One region of the Ruegeria sp. B11 genome, then DNA from elsewhere that is predicted to be linked to it. Evidence: riboswitches for the same ligand, from Rfam matches in the RefSeq annotation. Region 1 holds a riboswitch; the other holds the start of a gene.
What was found. Region 1 has a riboswitch for cobalamin ahead of ACR0I1_RS08905 (DUF1636 family protein). Riboswitches for the same ligand answer to the same signal wherever they lie in the genome.
Positions count from the first base shown of each region.

Region 2: another riboswitch for cobalamin. It lies ahead of ACR0I1_RS11890 (DUF1636 family protein); the one in region 1 lies ahead of ACR0I1_RS08905 (DUF1636 family protein).

Region 1 covers NZ_JBQFVO010000002.1:235,853-243,768, reverse strand. The annotation lists gene ACR0I1_RS08925 (LysR substrate-binding domain-containing protein) at 156-1,049, shown strand; gene ACR0I1_RS08920 (FecCD family ABC transporter permease) at 1,104-2,117, opposite strand; gene ACR0I1_RS08915 (ABC transporter substrate-binding protein) at 2,119-3,066, opposite strand; gene ACR0I1_RS08910 (ABC transporter ATP-binding protein) at 3,085-3,870, opposite strand; gene ACR0I1_RS08905 (DUF1636 family protein) at 3,867-4,223, opposite strand; cobalamin riboswitch at 4,326-4,533, opposite strand; gene ACR0I1_RS08900 (catalase family protein) at 4,792-5,859, shown strand; gene ACR0I1_RS08895 (peroxidase family protein) at 5,878-7,539, shown strand; gene ACR0I1_RS08890 (ATP-binding protein) at 7,536-7,916, opposite strand, start outside.
Region 2 covers NZ_JBQFVO010000003.1:23,867-31,782, reverse strand. The annotation lists gene cobG (precorrin-3B synthase) at 1-552, opposite strand, end outside; gene cobN (cobaltochelatase subunit CobN) at 549-3,842, opposite strand; gene cobW (cobalamin biosynthesis protein CobW) at 3,848-4,903, opposite strand; gene ACR0I1_RS11890 (DUF1636 family protein) at 4,900-5,280, opposite strand; cobalamin riboswitch at 5,366-5,572, opposite strand; gene ACR0I1_RS11885 (NAD(P)-dependent oxidoreductase) at 5,678-6,664, shown strand; gene ACR0I1_RS11880 (glycosyltransferase family 2 protein) at 6,779-7,786, shown strand; gene ACR0I1_RS11875 (class I SAM-dependent methyltransferase) at 7,779-7,916, shown strand, end outside.

The sequences.
Region 1 (7,916 bases):
CTTGATCATGTCTCAAACGGTTGTGGCGAATTTTCACATTGAACTGCTGGCGGGCAATTGCAAAAAGATTCACTCTGCATAAGATGAACTAAGCCAAATCGCTGCTGATTGCGTTCTTATTATCGGGTTTTCAACTTGTCACAGGTCAAAACATCTTGCCCAACCGCCCATATGATCTTCCGCCCCTAAGCTCTCTGATCAGCTTTGAAACCGCAGCGCGGCATGTGAGTTTCAAAACTGCTGCTGAAGAGCTGAATGTTACGCCCGCAGCGATCAGCCATCAGGTCAAAGCGCTTGAGAACGAGCTGCAATGCGCGCTGTTTCTGCGCCATCATCGCGGCGTCGAACTTACCGAAAGCGGAGCCTATTTGCTGGTCGCCCTTCAACGTGGCCTTGAAGGGATCAGCGAGGCCCTTGGGCAGTTGCGCCGACAGTATGACCACAAAGGCGTGACGATCCGTTCCTCTACGGCGGTCAGCTCGCTTTGGCTTACACCACGGCTTGCCCAGTTTTGGAAAACGCATGGCCATGTTTCTGTGACACAAGTTGTGACCGATCTCGGGGTCGATACCTCAAAATGTGATCTAAGCATTCACTACGGTGATACACGCCGCGATTCAGGGATTATCAAGACCTTGTTTCACGACAACATCATGGCCTTATGCAGCCCTCGGTTTGCGAAACAGAACCCAATCGAGCATGTCGGCGAGATCGCCAAAGTGCCGCTCATCCATCTTGATGCACCAGATACCGGTTGGACCGATTGGCGGGCCTGGACCCGTAAACTGGGCTATGAAGGCCCGCTGAATTCCGCGCATCGGGTCAACAATTACACGATTGCGCTTCAGGCCGCTCAGGACGATATGGGCGCAGTGCTGGGATGGGAGGGACTGACCTCGGAGCTGACCGCATCCGGAAAACTGGTCAGACTGTTGCCGCAAACCATCTCATCGCAACTGGATTTCTACGTGAAACTACACAACACCTCATCCGACCGAGCCAAGCTTGTGTTCAAGTGGCTCGGCCAAGCGGTTGACGGAAAGGTTTAAACTCGGCTCAGACCTGATCAGGACGAAATATCTTGGGAGCGAAGATCGAGGGCCTTACCGTTGATTTCTCGCTGTCCTGAATAAAAGCAAGAACACAAACACCGATCCGATTGAAGTTGTGACGATCCCCACCGGCAATTCCTGCGGAGCCAGCAGTAGCCTGCTGAGAATGTCAGAGCCGGTCAACAAGGCAGCACCAACCATAGCGGCGGTAGGTAGAAGGTTTTTGTGCAGGGGACCTGCGATCCCGCGTGCAATATGCGGCACCATCAGACCGACAAAACCAATCACTCCGGCTACGGAAACAAACACGGCCGTTGCCAAAGCTGCGGTGAAAAACATGCTGAACCGCAGACCCCGAACCGGCACACCCAGAGTAGCGGCAGTCAAATCCCCGGTCAGCAGCGCATCCAACCAGCGGCTGCGATAAAGCGAATAGCTCAGGATCAGCAGCAGACCGATGCACACCAGCGGGAACGTCTCCCAACGGGCCAGGCCCAGCCCCCCCAGCATCCAGAAGATGACAGAATGGGCGGCGCGGCTATCACCGGCGAAGATCAGATAGTTGGTGATGGCCGAAAACAAAAACGACACAGCCAGACCCGCAAGGATCAGCTTCTCCGGTGCGCTGGTGCGAAGCCCATGAACCAGCGCCAGCACGATGCCCGACGCCACAAGACCGCCGCAAAAGGCAGCCAGAGGCAGAGTCCAGAAACCCAGAATATCTCCGGTCACGGTAATTACAAACACCGCCCCCGCTGCCGCGCCCGAGGACAGGCCGAACAGAAATGGATCGGCAAGGTCATTACGTGTGGTCGTTTGCAGCACCACGCCAACGATGCCCAGCCCGGCACCGATCACGGCTGCAAACAACGCGCGGGGCAATCGCAGGTCGAATACGATCCTATGCAGCGGCGACATCTCTCCGTCCTGCAACCCGGTACCGTGCAAGATCGCGGTGAAGGTGTCGGACAAAGGAATCGAGGTTGTGCCGTAGATCGTGGAAATCAGCAAAAGGGCGGTCAGAACGACCGCCCCCAGCAACAACGTCAGGCCCAGTCGGCCCATATTAGCTCTGACCCGGATGCATCGCGCGCGCCATCTTCGAGATCGCTTCGATATTTGCCGGTCCGGGCGTCAGCTCTTCGTAGCGCAATCCGATCCAGCGTTCGTTCTTGACGGCATCAGTCTGCGACATGACGGGATGTTCCTGCAGGAACTTGAAAGTGTCCTCGGCGCCATTGCCGGTCTGATAATCCAACAAAACCAGGAATTCCGGGTTCGATGCGGCAACGGCCTCCCACGAAGTGCGGCCCCAGCTCGTGTCCATGTCATGAGTGACGTTTTCACCACCGGCGGCTGTGATCATCGCATCGGGAATCGCGAATTTACCGGCGGTAAACGGAGCATCTGCAGGACCATCCAGAAGAAAGACGCGGGGCTTGGGCAGTTCAGCAGTCTTGGCTTCGATCGCTGCCAGCTGCTCTTTCCAGCCCGAGACCAGAGCTTCGGCCTTGTCTTCGACTTGCATCACCTTGCCCAAGCGCAACACATCGCCAAACAGAAGATCCATGCTGGCTTCGGGGCGATCCTTGTCCAGATGGACACAGCTTTCCGTTAGAACCAAGGTCTTGATTCCGAACGGTTCCAATGTATCTGGGGTCACATCACCACCCGGCTTCATGCCATAGTACCAACCGGCAAAGAACAGGTCGGGTTCAACCGCCACCAAGTTTTCGACGGTCGGATATTTCGGCGCAAGCTCGGGGATGTCGCCGCGCAGGGCATCAAAATCAGGGCTGGTCTTGTACCAGCCGGTGATGCCGGTCAGGCCGACGATCTTGTCCTGCAGACCCAATGCAAAGGCCATATCGGTCATGTTCATGTCATGCACAACCAGGCGCTCGGGCGCGGTATCAAAAACCAGCGGTTCGCCGCAGTTGTCTACGGTGACTTCTTGCGCAGCAGCACCGCTTGCCATGGCGGTGGCCAACGCCACGGGCCAGATGTATTTCATCTCAGTGTGTTCCTTCGACTAAGTTGAGATTGTGGTTCTTCGAATATCAAGCGCCGGGATCACGCGGCCTTCGTGGAGAAAGCAGAGGAAATCAACGCCAAAAGTTTCGCGGACTCTTTCGGGTGTCAGCACCTTGTCCACCGATCCAAACTCGATCATGCGGGTCGATTTCATCAGCGCCACGTGTGTGGCGAATTCGGGGATCATGACCAGATCGTGTACGATCATGACCACGGTGATCCCAAGCTCGGCGACCAAAGACAGCATCCGCCCTTTTGCATCAGGATCCAGATGGTTGGTCGGTTCGTCCAGAAACAGCAACGAAGGGTTCTGCGCCAAAGCGCGCGCGATATGGGCACGCTGACGTTCGCCTCCGGACAGTTGGGCCATGCGCTTGTCCGCGAGATTGGCGAGACCGGTCAGGTCTAAAATCCGGTCCAGCTCTTGCGCGTGGCCTTCGGCAGATCGGTCCGCACGGATGGGTATTTGCCCCAGCGCAACATAATCGCGTAACGCCAAGCGTCCATCGGGCAGTTCCTGCTGACCTACCACTGCAATCATGCGCGCACGCTCTTTGGCGGAGAGCTGTTTCAGACTGCGTCCTTTGATCCGAACATCGCCAAGTGCCAGCGGCTCAGCGCCGCACAACAGATTGAGAAGCGTCGTTTTCCCCGCCCCGTTCGGGCCGGCGATGGCTAGAATGGAACCCTCGTCCAACTCGAACGAGACGCCCTGCAACAGGACATCTCCGTTAAGGGCATAATACTCAAGGTTTTCGGCAATCAGAAAGGGTGGCAACGTCATTGCGATGCCCCCTGTTCGATCCGCGGCATGCGCGAGAGGGTTTTATTGAACAACGCCTGCGGGCGATCCTTGGCATTTGTCCAGCCATCCGGGCTTTCACGATACTGGGCTGCAAACTCAGCCAGCGCCTGCACCTCATCCGCGGTCTGAATGCCACCAAAAAGGTATTGCGCCTTTCCTACGGCCTGGAACCCAACCGTTCTGGGACTATCGCAGCCTGCCATGCAAGACGACGCGCGGATCGCAAAGCCGCGAGGTAATTTCCCAGTCAACGCATCGCAAATTTCATCGAGGCGCAGCCCTTCAGTGCAGCTTTTGCAGACTAGAATGAAATGATCAGGCGTATCTGGCATGGTCCACTCCACTTGTTTCCAAGCGCATGCGGAAGCTGCCGACAATGTAAACACGCGATTGACGCGCCATCAAAGCCTCCTTCCAGGACGCCCCGCCCCGGGTTGGTTAAACATCTGATGGCAGGTCTCCTGACTTGCGGGTCCGCGCTCGGCCAACCTTCCCGATCCTGTGGACCAGTGGCTGTTTGGCCTTGCTCACCGCTTACAGTTGCGGGGGCAGTTACGGAATTGGCACCTTTTGGCAAACCTCACCGTATTCCCTTTTCATCCCGCGGCAACACCACCGGGAACCATCAATCGATTGAGTGCCCGAGAACACCGGACACGTCAATGATAAAGTCGAAGGCGCCCAACTCTGGTCGAGGATCGAGCGCCGGCAACCACGTGTCCGAAGCACCAACCGAATAGCTTGGGCTGCGCGCCGAATTTGTCTGGCCACGGCTGTCCATAGTTGGTGTGTTTGGAAATTAGACAATCTGAGGTAAGCTGAACAAATTTAGAGGTTTAGCTTTGTCAGCGCCTTACCCCTGATTGATCATTGCCTGGGTTTATCCAAGGAGACGGTTCTTTGACGCATGTTTCGCAAAACGCATTGCCGCCGGATATTGTTGATGATGTCATTGACCACAATCTCGAGGCCGTTGCACGGTGGAAAGGCCATCGCTTAAGGGCTCAGCATGGGCGCAGTCACGGGTGTGTGGCTGCAACATTCACCGTCAGAAACGATCTACCAGAACAGTTCCGTCACGGCCTGTTTGAACAGCCCGCTGCCTATTCAGCCGCACTTCGCTTTTCCAACGGCGCGCATCTGGATGACCGGAAATCGGATGCCCACGGGATGGCGATCAAGCTTTTTGACGTGCCAGGCCCCAAGCTGATCGACGCCGAGGCACTTGCGCATCTGGGGACCACACAACTCAGCGACGAGTTCGATTTCGTATTGGTCGATCAGGATGTGTTTCCCAGCTACGTCCCCGATGAATATGAGCGATTGGGCAGGCTTGTCGCCACATTACAAGCGGTCCAGCACGCGATCAAAGGGCGACGAAAATGGAGCCTTAGGTTGATCACCAAAGGGCTGCGCGCAGGATTTCGCGCCTTCCTCACTCGTGAAGGCAAGCGTCAGTTTCGCGTCGCGAGTGATTTTGCCTCGAACTATATGCACTCGCCTTTTGAGGTCCATTTCTGGTCGACAACACCGTATCGGCTGGGCCCCGATCTAACGGTCAGATACTTGGCCCGCAGCGCGAAACCAAAAATTCCGGCACATCCGGTAGACGACCCAGATGGGATCGGGCAGTGTTTGCGGCAAGACGTGGCCGATGGAGATAATCACTTCGAGGTGTGTGTGATTGAGCCCCCGCGCCCGGCCGACGAATTCGATGTGCTCGACAATCGCATCCGGTGGGCATGCGATCCGCAACCAGATGCACCTCTTGATCCGTACCATCATACCGTCACGCCCGTGGCGGATATCACGATTCCCAAAGGTGCAGAATTTGATCCGCAGAATGGAGACGCGATGAGCTTCTCGCCCTGGCGTGTCACGGCAGATCACGAACCTTTAGGACCGATTAATGCGATCCGGCTCAGAACCTATCTGAGCTTGGCCCGCGCCCGGTTCCCGAATCGATGACCAAACGGAGATGTATTGATGCTGGACGTTGATGATCTGATCAAACTCGGATTCAAGATCTCCCCACCCGTTACGAGCTATTTAGCCGCGATCAGGCTTGCAAACGCCGCGAAGATCCACCGACCGCGGCCCTATACGATGGGCGCAGACTACACGACATGGCCCGGCGTGTTTTCCCATCGCTGGATCGGTCGGCATACAACGCCAGAAGACCTCTCACCCATCCTGCCGTCGGAAAGCGAAGTTGCTGATCTCTTTCGCCGACGGACACAAATGGATGGCAGCCCGCTTACCTTGATGTGCCCGCAAGGATCGACACTATTGTTTATCTCGGCCGCACAATGGTTTACCGACAGTTTCCTTCGCACCTTTGGGGCGAAAGGACCGGTTGATCAGACGGATTCGAACCACGAAGTCGATCTGTGCCAAATCTACGGGCTGAACGATTTTCAGACCGACATGCTGCGCGAACGCGATCCCGATACCAATGAACTAACCCACCGGCTGGCCTTTCGTCTGGATACACAGGGCGAGATGTGGGCTCCGAAGCTGTTTCAAAAAAACCAATCCGGTGGTGTTAAGCTAGCACCCCCTTTTGATGGCAGTCTCGCCACTGGCGAGAATTGCGGAAAGCCGTTGCACGATCCCTGCAAGCTGTGGAATGCGGTGAAACGGGCGCATCCGGGTCTCAGCGATCACGCAATCGACCAGCTACTGCTCGATTTTCATGCAACCGGGCTCGATAATGGCAATGGTACGATAGGCTATATCACGATCAATACACTGATGTTGCGCGCCCATAACACCTTTGCCGATCTGTTGTGGCGCGAAAAGCGCGGCATATCAGGCTGGGATAAAGAGCGTGTGTTCCAGACTACACGCTGCACCTTGATCGCATTGCTGATCAAGCTTGTGCTTGAGGACTACATCGCCCACATCGCCAATATGCCTTTCAAACTACCCGTTGGCGTCAATCGCTGGCAACCGTGGCATCATTCCAACCAGATCGCGATTGAGTTCAATTTGCTCTACCGCTGGCATTCGATGATCCCCGAGCGATTCATAATCGACGGCGCACAGGTTGGCCCGGAGGGGTTCAGATTCAATCCACGACTGGTCGAACAAACAGGCTTGGCGGAAATGATCCGATCATTGTCGCGCCAACCTGCGGCCCGCATGTCGCTGCGCAACACGCCCGATTTCCTGTTCCAAAGGCCTGCGCCCGGTGCTCCTGCCCCTGTCGAAGCTACAATTGCCCTGACGCGTAAGGCGCGTCTTCCGTCGCTGAACACTTATCGTCATCATTTCTGCCGCAAACCGCATTCAAGCTTTACTGAGATGATTGGTGATCAGCCGTTTGCGGAAGAATTGATTGCCGACCTGAGCCGGCTCTATTGCGACGTCAATAGGGTCGAGTTGTTCCCTGGTCTCTTTGCGGAACAGCACAAGGGCGATGTGATCATGGGCGATCTGATGACATCGATGGTGGCGTATGACGCGATCACGCAGCTTATGAACAACCCGATGGTATCCAAAAATTTGTACTCGGCTGAGACTTTTTCAGAGAAAGGTTTTCAGTTGCTGAAGAAAACTTCGTCATTCTCGCAGGTGGCGCGTTTTGTTGGCTTGGACCTGCAACCCGAAGACTGCACTTTAGGTCGACGTCCCGGCGGGACCTAAGGCGCGACCGCGCTCTCTTCCAGCTCAGTAATCCGCGCGGCAATTTCCGTATCGGCTGGCCGGATGCAGGCAAGATCACTCAGCGCGCGCAATTCATACAGCGCCGCGCCCTGATCATTTGCCACGGCTATAGCTTCACGCAAAGCCGCCTCAGCCGCGCCGAACGGACTACCTTGTTCCAGTAGAAGAGCCGCCTTTATCCGGTGGATTTCAGCCTCATAGTTCCGCTCGTCAGTGTTTTCTGCACATGTCAGACCAGCCTCCACCGCATCCAACCCTTTCTGAATCTCACCCAGAGCAAGATAGCCCCGTGCGAGCTCGGCGTTGACGAGCACGCCAGCCGCCTCGGCACCCGTTGCGTGCATCCTTCCCCAAGC
Region 2 (7,916 bases), on a different contig from region 1:
CGCCAACGCGATCATTAGGTCGATGGCTTGGGCTTCGCTTACCGCTCGCCCGGTTTCAGCCCCGTCCGCGCGCAAGATCAGGCCGCCTGAACCGAGTTCAAGCCGGATATCAGCCGAGTCATCGGCCAATAAACGCTCGGAACCTGTGTCGATGGCAAAGCCGAACTTGGCAGGTAAATCCGGAAGCTCGGCCAGACGCTGGATCAATTCCTGTGTCAGCCGAGCGGTCAGATCACCGGCTTCATAGAGTGGCGAGACCAGAATGTTGCGGCGAATTTCGATTCCGGGTTCGGCGTCCAGCAGGTTCAGCGAGGAAAGCGCGGCCAACAAGGATTGATGGTCGGTTTCCTTTACTCCACGCAGCTGAAGGTTGGCGCGGTTGGTAAGGTCGATCGTGCCATTGCCGAACCGTTCCGCCAATTCGCACAGCCCTATCGCCTGTTGGGCATCCAGGCGCGCCAGCCGAGGGCGCACACGCACGACCAGCCCATCACCGGACATCATCGGGCGATGGGCACCGGGGCACCAGCCCTGCACGATGGGCGCACTCATCCCAACCCCTCCAGGTCGGCGCGGATCGAGTTCCGGCGGGTATGCCATAGCCCTGCCTCCAGCAGTGCCCGGAACCGATCCTGCATGGCCTGATGTGCTTGCGGGTTTGCCTGTTGCAGGAAGGCGTCGACCTCTTCATTGCCCAGCGTGGCGTCGTGGTACAGATCGAACAGATGCGGTGCGACTGTGCCGGACAGATGCGCGAAAGATGCCATATGATCCAGCGTCGCCGCGATTTCAGCGGCACCACGAAACCCGTGCCGCTGCATTCCGGCAATCCATCCCGGGTTGGCGGCGCGGGCATAGACGACGCGGCTGATTTCCTCGGGCAGGGTGCGGGCGCGCGGGTTGTCCGGGTTGGTATTGTCCAGATGATAAAGCTGCGCAGTACCGCCGGTGATTTTCTTGGCGGCGGCAAATCCGGCCTCGTGCGTTGCATAATCATTGGCCAGCAGCAAGTCCGTCTCGGTCAGGTCCTGTAGGTGCACAAAGCTGTCGGCGTTGGCGACGCGTTGCGAGATACCGTCCTTATCCTGCGCGATGTGTTCACCTTCCAAAGCGAAGGAACTGGCGTCCAGCCAAGCCTCACCCGCCTGCACGCGTGCCTCATCCGTATAGGTTTCGGACAGATGAGTCATGTTCAGACCATAGCTGCCGGGGGCTGGCCCATAGACCCGCGCCGCAGGCTCCTGACCGGCGTAAGGATTCCAATCGGGTGCTTCATCTCGTTTGGTCAATGCGCGGACAGCCTGACCGTACAGCGCGGAAAGCGTCGGGAACACGTCCCGGAAAAGACCTGAGACGCGCAATGTTACGTCCAGTCGCGGGCGGCTGAGATCGGTGATCGGCAACACTTCGATGCCCGAGACCCGCTCAGACCCTTTATCCCAAACCGGCTTCACCCCCAGCAGGTGCAGCGCCAGGGCGAATTCCTCGCCCGCTGTGCGCATAGTGGCCGAACCCCATAGATCGACGATCAAGCCCTTGGGGTAGTCGCCTTCTTCTTGCAGGTGCCGCCGAACCAGTTCCTCAGCGAGCTTGACGCCTTGTGTATAGGCCGCGCGCGTGGGAACCGAGCGCGGGTCGGTCGTGAAAAGATTCCGCCCGGTCGGCAATACATCCGTACGTCCGCGATAGGGGGATCCGGACGGCCCGGCCTCGATCCGTTTGCCCGCTAAAGCGTCAATCAGGGCAGAGCGTTCAGCTTGGGCTGAGGGGGCAGCGTCGAAATTACCCGTCACATCGGGGACGCGCCCAAAGATATGCAGCCCATCTCCGAATTGGCTTTCCTTGATGTCGCAGACAAATCGGTCAATGCGCGTGATCGCCTCGGCGGTACAGGTGGCCTGATCGAGGCCAAGATCGCTTTCCAGCCCGATCGCCTGCGCCTCGTCCCGGATATCTTCCTGCAGGCGATCGCGGCGTTTGGGGTCTAGCCCGTCCGCGTTCGAGAACTCGTCCAACAGCGATTCCAGCCGCACCATGCGATCTGGTGTGCCGCTTTCCTTCATCGGGGGTGGGATATGGCCCAACGTAACCGCCCCGATCCGACGCTTGGCCTGCGCGGCCTCGCCGGGGTCGTTGACTATGAAGGGGTAGATCACCGGCAGATCGCCGATTAACGCCTCGGGCCAACATTCGTTGCACAAGGCGACTGATTTTCCCGGCAACCATTCCAGCGTGCCATGTGCGCCGATATGGATCAGCGCATCCGCGACCAATCCTTTGCGCAGCCACAAGTAAAAGGCGACGTAGGCGTGGCGCGGTGTGCGCGACAGATCGTGATAGTCGTCATCGCGCAGTTCGGGTGTGCCGCGCTCGGGCTGCAGCGCGATCAGAGCCTTTCCGCGACGCAGCGCAGTGAAGTGGAACGCGCCATTTGTGAAAGCAGGGTCGTCTTCGGGAGTGCCCCAAACCTTATTGAGATCGGCGCGGAGTGTTTCCGGCAGCGCCGCCAGCGCCGCCTGATAATCCTCTAGCGGCCATGAAATCCGGGCATCAAGAAGAGTTTCAGCAATCGGCTCGGCAGGCGCGGTGTCATACCCTTCGCCTTGCAGATCGAGCAACATTGCCTCAGCCGAGGCCAGCGCATCCAGACCCACTGCATGTGCCATCTGCCAGTCTTTGCCGGGATAGGTCGATAGTACCAGCGCCGGAACCTGCTCCGCTTTGGGTTTGTCGTGAAGGTTCAGCCAGCCGGAGATGCGGTTGATGATGGCTTCGATCCGTTCGGGTTCAGCCCGATGAGCGAAGCGAGAATACTCGAGATGCGGGTCGCGTTTGCCCGGCTCTTTGAAGGATACGATGCCCGCGTTGATCCGCCCGTCCACTTCCGGAAGGACCACATGCATGGCAAGATCAGCTGGTGAAAGGCCACGTTCCGCTTCGGCCCACGCTTTGCGGCGTGACGTGGCCAGCGCGACCTGAAAGACCGGCACCTCTGCCACATCGAGAGGTGAGGTGCCTGATGCGCCCTTGCCTGAGAATGAGGTGGCGTTGACGATCGCCGAAGGCTTCAGCGCCACAATGGTCTCGCGCAGCCAATCGGCGGCATTTGGTGCTTTGAGCGACGGGGCAAACAGGCCGACGGCCTCAAAACCTCGCGCGCGCAAGCTGCGGATCAGCGCTGCGATTGGGGCTGTGTCCGCCGAGGTCAGATAAGCACGATAGAAGGTTACGATGATACGTTTCGCATCACCGGGCAGAGCGTTTTCTGCAGGGATCACGCCGCGATCTGGGCACCAGGCACCGCATTCAGGGATGGTCTTCGCGCCCATGACCGGACCTGCATACAACCCCGCAGCCAGTGCCATCTGCGCCAGAGCGGCCTGCGCTGCGACCTCACCGCCGGTGTCGCACAGATGCGCCAGCCGCCGCAGGGTCGAGACAGGCAGGGTAGAGTAATCATCCAGCCGCGTATCCTCGCGACCGTCTGCGGGCAGCACGGCCAGTGCAATCCCTTTGGCCTGCGCCAGCGCCAGAACCTGCTGCAAGCCGTAGGCCCAATAGGGCACTCCACCGATCAGACGGATCAGGATGCCCTTTGCGCCCTCCAGTGTCTGCTCGACATATGTGTCGACTGAGAGGGGATGCTTCAGCGCCGTCAGATTGGCCAGCCGCATCGTTGGCATGCGTCCTTCAGGCCCACTTCCACGATGCCATCCCGCCGCGAAAGCGCCAAGGTCACTGTCGGAAAAGGACAGCACCACAAGGTCCGCCGGGCTCTGACCCAGATCGGTCGGGGTCTCGGTTTCTTCGAGCCCATGGCTTTCGCGGAAGACGACGTGCATAAGTCTTACTCGGCAGCCTCGGTTACACCCACAAGGATATCGCGGATCTCGGCCTCTTTGATATCGTCATGCTCGGCAATGACCACAATGCGCGAGCGACGGTCTTCGCCGGACTCCCACGGGCGGTCATATTGGTGACGCACGCGCGCACCGACGGCCTGAACCAGTAGGCGCATGGGCTTGCCCTGAACGGCGGCATAGCCTTTGACGCGCAGGATATTCAACTCGTTGGCCAATCGTTCAATCTTGGCGACCAGATCAATCGGATCGATTTGCTCGGGCAGTTCAACGATGATGCTTTCGAAATCGTCATGCTCGTGATCGTGATGGCCGTCGTGATGGCTGGGACGCGCGTCCATGTCATCCTCGGCCGCGGCTTCTAGACCCAGCACGACGCGGACGTCCACGGCACCCTCGGCCACTTCGACCACGGGCATGGGGCGGGGCGCTTCGGCGGCGATGATCTCTTTCGCTTTCGCAACGCCTTCCGGGCCAGCCAGATCGGGCTTGGTCAGCAGAATGATGTCGGCGCAGGAAATCTGATCCTCGAACACCTCGGACAAGGGAGTTTCATGATCAATCGAGTCATCTGCCATGCGTTGCGCATCCACCGCCTCGACATTCGGAGCGAACCGACCAGCGGCCACGGCCTCGGCATCGGCCAGAGCAATCACGCCATCGACGGTGATTTTCGAGCGGATATCGGGCCAGTCGAACGCCTTTAGCAGCGGTTTTGGCAGGGCAAGACCGGAGGTTTCGATCAGGATGTGATCGGGGCGCGGCTCTAGTGCCATCAGGGCTTCGATGGTCGGGATGAAGTCATCGGCGACGGTGCAGCAGATGCAGCCATTGGCCAGTTCCATGATGTTTTCCGCGGGGCAATCAGGAATGGCGCAGGATTTCAGGATATCGCCATCGACGCCGACATCACCGAATTCATTGACGACCACCGCCAGACGCTTGCCCTGCGGGTTCTGCATCAGGTGACGTACCAGAGTGGTTTTGCCCGAGCCCAAAAAGCCGGTGATCACAGTGACGGGGAGTTTCTCAAGGTTGCTCATTTCAGGGCTCCAATCGGGGGAATGCGGGCCGCACAGTTTTTGCGGAAATGTTCGGGACGTTCGCGCCATTTGACCAATCCGTCCTCGGTGGCGAGGTATTTGGCTGCGCCTTCGACGATGGTTTCAACATGGTCGATCTCGTTCAGATGCTCATACACGAAAGTCCAGCGATCCGGTCCTCCGCGTAGCACGATCGAGCAGCCTTCATCGCAATTCGACAGGCATTCCACAGCTTTCAAGGTAATGCCTTCGGGCAGGCCCGCCTGTTCAAGCGCCTTGTGCAGCAACGTGCCGGGGCGCTGGGCGTCATCCTCGACAGGCAGCCCGCGACGGCAGGTAGTGCAAACCAGCAGTTCGACCGGTGCGGTCTCGGTCATGTCTCTCATCCCCCCAAATCCTCTTCGTGGGGGACGGGGTTTCATGCGGGCCGATCACAGCCCCACACCGGAACACCCCGTCCGGTTTCATCTTCGGGCGTTGGCAGGTCTCCCGGCTTGCGGATGTCAGAGGAGGCCTCTGTCGGATGTCCCGCCTTCCCGGCCATACTGCCAGTGGCTTTGGGCACCCTCTCCGGTCACGGTCGCGGGGGCGGCTGCGTTTGACGGCAAAAACCGCTGACGCATTCCCTTTTCATCTGCTCTCGCAGACACCAACGAAAGGGACATGCGGCAGGGCAGGGTTGCTTGTCAAGCGAGTCGCGCCGATCCGTGAAAAAGCGGATAAAAAGCGACCTGTCGGGGTCGCTGGGCGGCATGATACTTCTGCAACGACGTGCTGGCATGGCAGCAAGATGCGAACAGGAGGATACCGCGCATGAAAGTAGGGTTTATCGGGCTGGGGAATGTAGGGGGCAAGCTATCTGGATCGCTGCTACGAAACGGTATCGATCTGACGGTTCATGACCTGAACCCGGATCTGGTGACCGAATTCGTCGCCAAGGGTGCCAAAGCCGCCAAAAGCCCGGCGCAACTGATGCGCGATTGCGATGCTGTTATAACCTGTTTGCCTTCTCCTGCGGCCTCGGATGCGGTGATGCAGGAAATGTTGCCAGAGGTCGGCCCTGGCAAAATCTGGATGGAAATGTCGACCACTGACGAAGCCGAAGTCAAACGCCTTGGCGCAATGGTCATCGAACGAGGCGGCGCAGCGGTGGATTGCCCGGTTTCGGGCGGATGTCACCGGGCAGCGACGGGTAATATCTCGATCTTCGCAGGCTGTGATCGTGAGACTTTTGAACGTATCCTGCCATTCCTGACCACCATGGGGCGGCGCATTCTGCACACGGGCGATCTGGGCTCGGCCTCTGTTCTGAAGGTGTTGACCAATTATCTGGCTACCGCCAACCTGATCACCTGCGCCGAGGCATTGGTGACAGCCAAGGCCGCCGGCATGGACCTTGGAACCACCTATGAGGCGATTAAGATATCGTCAGGCACATCCTTCGTGCACGAGACCGAAAGTCAGGTCATCCTGAACGGCTCGCGCGATATTTCCTTCACCATGGACCTGGTGAAAAAAGATATCGGTCTGTTTCAGGAGGTCGCCGACCGTGCCGGAGTTCCTCTTGAGATAAACCCATTGATGATCAAGATTTTCGAAGATGGCATCGCGCGATATGGTGAACGTGAATTGTCCCCGAACATCATCAGGCGGCTAGAGGACGCGACCGGACTGGAGATCCAGGCGCCAGGGTTCCCAACCGAGATGCTGGACGACGAGCCAGAAGAACCGGGTTATGAGGTGATCCCACAGAATCGGTAGATAGATTAATCGGCAAGCATTGCGGCTGTCTGGCGACCTGGTTGGACAAAATTCTGGTGCTATTCTAAATAGGTCGACAGGAGTCCGACACCGGCACAGGCAAGAGAACAACTTATGACGAATGAGACCTTTCTCATCGTAACAACGATGAAAAACGAAGGGCCTTTCATGATCGATTGGGTGGCCTACAACCACGCAATCGGTTTTGATGACATTCTGATTTATACCAATGATTGCGCTGATGGTACCGATGCCATGGGTGACCGGTTGCAAGTGCTTGGCTGGGCTCACCACCAACGAAACAGACTGGGTCCGCGCGCTGCGCCTCAGGTTCGTGCATTTTCGCTTGCGCGGAATCACCCAAGCTATCTGTCTTCGGATTGGATTCTCAGTTTGGATGTGGACGAGTATATCAATATCCGTTTGCCCAATAGTGATATAAGAAGCCTCGTTGAGGCCAGCGGCGTGGCGGACGCGATCTCGATCTGCTGGCGCATGTTCGGAAACGCAGGTCAGAACGATTTCGTTGATCGACCTGTACCTGAGACTTTCTTTCTGGCCGCCACGGAAGACGGCTATCCGCATCACCGGACCAAAGGGTTCAAAACGCTGTTCCGCAACAATGGGAAATTCAGCCGTTTTCGCGCCCATCGTCCCAGGATCAATCCAGAAGATGCACCGAACCCTGACGCACCATACGAAGGGGTGTTGTGGCGGGATTCGGGCGGGAACCTCTACCCAGCAGACCAAGTGAAATGGAAAGCATGGCGTGGTTTCAGCCATGAATTCGCGCGCATTCATCATTATGCTGTGCGCAGCACTGATAGCTTTTTGGTCAAGCGCGACCGTGGGCGCACCAATCATGTGGGGCAGGATCAAGGGCTCAAATACTGGCTCATGATGAACCACAATGATGTTGAGGATCGCTCAATTCTGGAACACATGCCGGCTATGCACGACATCAAATCTGAGATGATGGCAGATCCGCAATTGGCAGACCTCCATCACCAAGCATGTGAGTGGCACAGGTCGAAAGCCGAAGAATTGAGAGCCAGACCGGACTGGGTTGATCTGGTTGAAGCGTTGCAAAATTCCTCTACCGGAGAAGACGTCTATGGGTGAAGCTGTATCTGCTGAGGATCGCCGCAAGAAGCAAGCTGAGCAGCGCGAGCGGAAGGATTCCCTGCGGCGCGAAATGCTCAAGGCCATGCCGCATGGACGGCTGAGCGTTGAAATTGGCGTTTGGAAGGGC